DNA from 2 places in the Sporosarcina sp. Y838 genome. Region 1 is predicted to be linked to the other one. Evidence: riboswitches for the same ligand, from Rfam matches in the RefSeq annotation. Region 1 holds a riboswitch; the other holds the start of a gene.

Region 1 (2,460 bases):
AAAAGTCTTCTACCATGATGGCAGACATGGAGAGTGGTATGCATCATTTTGCTGTCTATCCTGAAGATCTTGAAGATGCTACATTATTCCACATAGGACTTGCAGGTGATCAGGCATCTAGCATTCCTGTTTCATTCGTTATTCCAAACAGTCAAATCGAAGCGGATTTTGGGACTTTGAATCCGACAAGTTATGATTTATACACAAAATATGCGGTGCGTATCGACGAGGAAGCGCTCGGATTTACTGCATATCACCCTTATGAAGGTGTTTTTATTCGGGATGATTCAGACCTTGTCCACCGGCTTCCGAAGGGGCATGGCTACGACTTGGCGTCTGCTTCGATGGAAGTGTATTTCAATACATTACAGGATACGTTTTATGGTTTTAAAGAAATACAATTTCAGAACGAAGATGAATCGGCAGTCGTGTTTTCCGAAGTCGGGCAGCCCAGTACGCCAATGGTGTTAAAGAGTGGTATCAATCACTTTAATTACTACTTATTTGAGCAAGAAGATGGACAGCAGTTTCTTTCATCCAACTTTTCTCAACCGCAGCCATCTATCGTAAAGGCGCTGCAACAGATGAGGATAAAGCCAAATGATGTTTTCCAGGCAGTCATTCCAGCTGCTATCGGATTTGAAGTGAATACAGGAACTGAAGTGACTGTTGTAACATTCACAAAACCCCTGGACTTGGAAGGGATTGAGCCGATAAAAGGAATGTTAATGATTGAAGGTATGCTGTTAACGGCCGCTAGCTTTGGTGAACAGCTTCAATTTGAAAATGTAGTTCAAGAAGAATGGAACGGTTTTAACTTCGGTCAACCTTTACCGGTTCCGATTGGGTCTAATCCGCTACCTTTCATTTTGAAATAAAAATAGAGTGCTTTGTAAACTGAACTGTTTACAAAGCACTCTTTTATATATACAATAGAAATGTAACATAATATTGATTCATCTTCGGGGCAGGGTGTAATTCCCGACCGGCGGTAAAGGAAATTTTTTCCAAGCCCGCGAGCTTAGCAGCTGATACCGGTGTGATTCCGGAGCCGACAGTATAGTCTGGATGGGAGAAGGTGAAGGTGCGGCCATCTTTTTGTGTTGTCCACAAAAAGGGTGCTTGTTTAATCATGGGTAAATAGGATATTTTTTCCTTTTAACTTGTGAAGATTTCGAGATGAATGCAGCAATAGATGCAAGTAAGTGAACACCAGAGTGTCCTTAAGTTAGACACATATTGATGTGAACGAGCGAAGCTGATGACGTATTGCGACATGTATCGGAAGCGAAACGTACCTTTTAACTCCTTAAAGCCTATTTGCTTTAGGGATTTTTTGTCGACATATATAGGATGGAACGGCCTTTCCTCTTTTGAAGTGAATCGCAAAAGGAGAGAGGAACAAATGACAAACAAGAAATTACGTAAGATGATTTTGATCGCGATACTAGGGAGTATTTCAACTGTTTTGATGCAGTTTAACTTCCCGTTACCTGCATTACCGGCATTTCTGAAAATCGATTTCAGTGAGATTCCTGCCGTTTTGGCAATTATGACTATGGGACCTGTAGCTGGAATATCGGTTGAATTGCTTAAAAATATTATGCACTGGTTCATGTCAGGGAGCCCGACAGGAGTACCTGTAGGAGAACTTGCAAACTTTGTAACGGGTGTACTCTTTATACTACCTATCTATTTCATCTTCAATAAATTCCGGACGGCTAAAGGCCTTACGGTCGGTCTGATTGCTGGAACAGTTGCGATGGCAGTCGGCATGAGCGTCCTGAACTATGTATTGTTTTTACCAATGTACGGTTACTTCCTTAATATGCCAGCCATGTCAGGTGATGCATTGTACTCAATGATTGTATTGGGAATCTTACCATTTAACCTTGTCAAAGGTGTTATTCTAATGGTTATTACATTGCTACTTTTCAATAGTATGCAAAAATGGATTGCTCAACAGCGGTCACAATTAGCTTCTTAAATTACAAATGTCACGAGTCAAACTACTATATATAGAGAAAAGCCGTACCGGGAAGTTTTACCGGTACGGCTTTTCTATGTATTAATTAATTTAGTGACCTGAAGGTGAGTTCAGCGCGTTCAACACTGCATAGGACATGCTTGTGGAGTAATCTAGTGTAGTTGGTCGGTATGGTAATTCCAACGTCAACTGAGAGGCGCTGAGCTAGTAATACTGGTTGGTGTATGTCGACTACTAATTTGAAATTAATCTTCGTATTTTAACGCATCGCCATCAAATGGTGCATCGGCAGTCTTGATTGAATCGGTTGGACAGCCATCGAAAGCATCTTCCAAATCTTCCATTAGTTCTTCTGGAACTTCCGCTGTACCCGTGTTATCATCGAGGATAACGTAAGCAATCCCCTCGTCATCATAATCGTATATATCTGGAGCAGCTGCTCCACACGCCCCACATGCGATGCATGTATCTTG
Region 2 (2,460 bases), on a different contig from region 1:
TGGAAAGCGGCCTACCCTTGTTGGAACAATCTACGCAACAAGTGGGAAATGTTTCAAAGAAAAATAAGAGTAATGCAATGCTAATGATACAGGCATTTCAGGAGCAAGTCGAAGCGATGCAAGAAGTTGAGAAAACGGGAGGAGAGCTATCCTTACTTTCAGATAAGCTATTGGAAAATGCCAATCAATTTAATACTACGAATTGAGACTGAAGTGTAAAATAGAATTGTACAGATGATTACAGCAACAAAATATAAGGGGGGCATACACGATGGCAGAACATCACTTTTATTTGAAAGCGGATTGGCCAGGTTTACGAAATGATATCGGAACGATTGATGCTGGGAATTTGAAGACAACAGTGTCAATACCTCCTGAAATGGATGGGCCAGGAGTAGGTACAAACCCTGATGAAATGTTATTAGGAGCAGCCGCCACATGCTATATTATTACGCTCGCTGCGATGATGGAACGCAGTAAGCTTGAAAAGGAAGCGTTGACAATGGAGTCTGTAGGGATTGTCGATGTAACAAACGGTGTCATTACATACAAAAAAATTATACATAAACCCCAAATCGTTTTGAAACTGGATGCGACTGAAGAGGATGTAGCACTTGCTTATAAACTTGCGGAAAAGGCAGAAACATCCTGTATGATTAGCCGGGCGATAAAAGGAAATGTTGAAATTGAATTGAAAGCGAAAGTGGTAAAATAAAATCTCCATTCACAACAGGGGGTGCTGACTTTGGTCCAGAGGCACCGCTCGAAGCTTGGATAGCATTAACGTTCAACGCATATCCTGGAAATCCGTTGGTAAATTTGAAGAACTTGGCGTAAGTATGGAAGGTGTCAAAATTTGGTCTAGTTGTTCCGTAATACATTGATATCGATTCGATTGGAGACTTAAAAGAATAAGGACAATGATGACTGAGACTCAGTTCCGTTTCGAAACGAACTGAGTTTTTTTGTTTTTTTTATAAAAGTATGGTAAATTTAAATCGGTACGTATAAACAAACTCTTCGGGGCAAGGTGAAATTCCTTACCGACGGTGATCGAGCATAGCTCGTAAGTCCGTGACCCGTCCTTCTTCGTTTGGAAGGCGGTGGAGCTGGTGAAATTCCGGCACCGACAGTTACAGTCTGGATGGGAGAAGTGTTTTGGCTATACGTACTATGCTTGCAAGCTCTGCCCTTTCAAATAGTGAAAGGGGGAATGCAAATGGAACCTCAACATTATATGAGAGTTGCTCTTGAACTGGTGCGGACTGCACAGGGACAAGCCTCGCCGAATCTACTCGTCGGTGCTGTTTGCGCGAAAGACGGTCTGATATTAGGGACCGGTGCACATTTGCGAGCTAGAACACCTCATACAGAAGTGCAGGCACTGACGATGACAGGTTTGAATTCTGTTGGTGCAGATCTATATTTGGCACTAGAACAGTTTTTCCATAGAGGGAAAACACTTTCGTGTACAGATCTACTTAGATCGTCAGGAATTCAACGTTTCTTTGTTGCGTCTTTCCATCCGAATCCTTCCGTAAAAGGAACAGGAGTCGGGCTTCTTAAAGTAGCGGGAATCGAAGTCATCTCCGGCATTTTACAACAAGAGGCAGAGCAGTCAAACCAAGCATTTTTGTATTTCAGTAAATACGGGACACCATACGACACCTTGAAAGCCGCCGCAACTCTTGACGGTAGACTTTCAGCGCAGAATGGGGACAGCAAATGGATTACTTATTATCCATCACCTCCGCAATATCCATGATGCTATTTTGGTTGGCGTACAAACCGTACTTCACAATAACCCTTTCCTCACCACCCGTTTGCCCCATGGTGGAAAGAATCCAATTCGAACTATTTTAGAAAGGCATCTCAGGACGCCCAAAACAGCTAATGTCATAACTGACTGCGCTACAGAAACAATTTTTTTACACTCGATACACCAGAGTTGGAACCTGCTTTTTCGAATATCCTCTCGTTTTAATTGAAAGGATCTCAGAAAATGTACCTTTTTTGAATGTAATTTTAAATCGTCTTGTAAAGATTAGAAGCATGAAGATGTTAGTCGAAGGCGACAGCCGTTTCCTTTGCAGTTTCATCACTGAAGGCTTGGCGGATGAACTGTATTTGTAAATCACTGAGATTGACTGGCAATAGGCATCTATCTATGTGGACGACACGCAGAACAGGATGGCGGATGAGAATCACTCCGTTTTTTTAATGTGCAACAAATCGGGGACGATATTCGATTGCGTGCCAAGTTCCTGAAGGAGGATTGACTATAATTGTTTACTGGAATTATCGAAGAAATAGGAACAGTTTCAGCGGTCAGACCAGGATCGAATTCAATGCAACTATCAATTCGTTGCGCTAAAGTGCTGAGCGATGTTAAAAAAGGCGACAGTTTGTCAGTGAACGGTGTCTGTTTGACGGTATCGGACTTCTCAAGTAATCATTTTT

The links. Region 1 has a riboswitch for FMN ahead of AC1TO4_RS05275 (ECF transporter S component). Riboswitches for the same ligand answer to the same signal wherever they lie in the genome.
Region 2: another riboswitch for FMN. It lies ahead of ribD (bifunctional diaminohydroxyphosphoribosylaminopyrimidine deaminase/5-amino-6-(5-phosphoribosylamino)uracil reductase RibD); the one in region 1 lies ahead of AC1TO4_RS05275 (ECF transporter S component).

Annotation. Positions count from the first base shown of each region.
Region 1 covers NZ_JBXCJD010000003.1:108,440-110,899, reverse strand. Annotated here, with positions in the region: gene AC1TO4_RS05280 (hypothetical protein) at 1-878, shown strand, start outside; FMN riboswitch at 955-1,084, shown strand; gene AC1TO4_RS05275 (ECF transporter S component) at 1,406-1,987, shown strand; gene AC1TO4_RS05270 (ferredoxin) at 2,233-2,460, opposite strand, start outside.
Region 2 covers NZ_JBXCJD010000005.1:262,666-265,125, reverse strand. Annotated here, with positions in the region: gene AC1TO4_RS09580 (methyl-accepting chemotaxis protein) at 1-206, shown strand, start outside; gene AC1TO4_RS09575 (OsmC family protein) at 272-715, shown strand; FMN riboswitch at 1,013-1,160, shown strand; gene ribD (bifunctional diaminohydroxyphosphoribosylaminopyrimidine deaminase/5-amino-6-(5-phosphoribosylamino)uracil reductase RibD) at 1,220-1,765, shown strand; gene AC1TO4_RS09565 (RibD family protein) at 1,713-1,988, shown strand; gene ribE (riboflavin synthase) at 2,286-2,460, shown strand, end outside.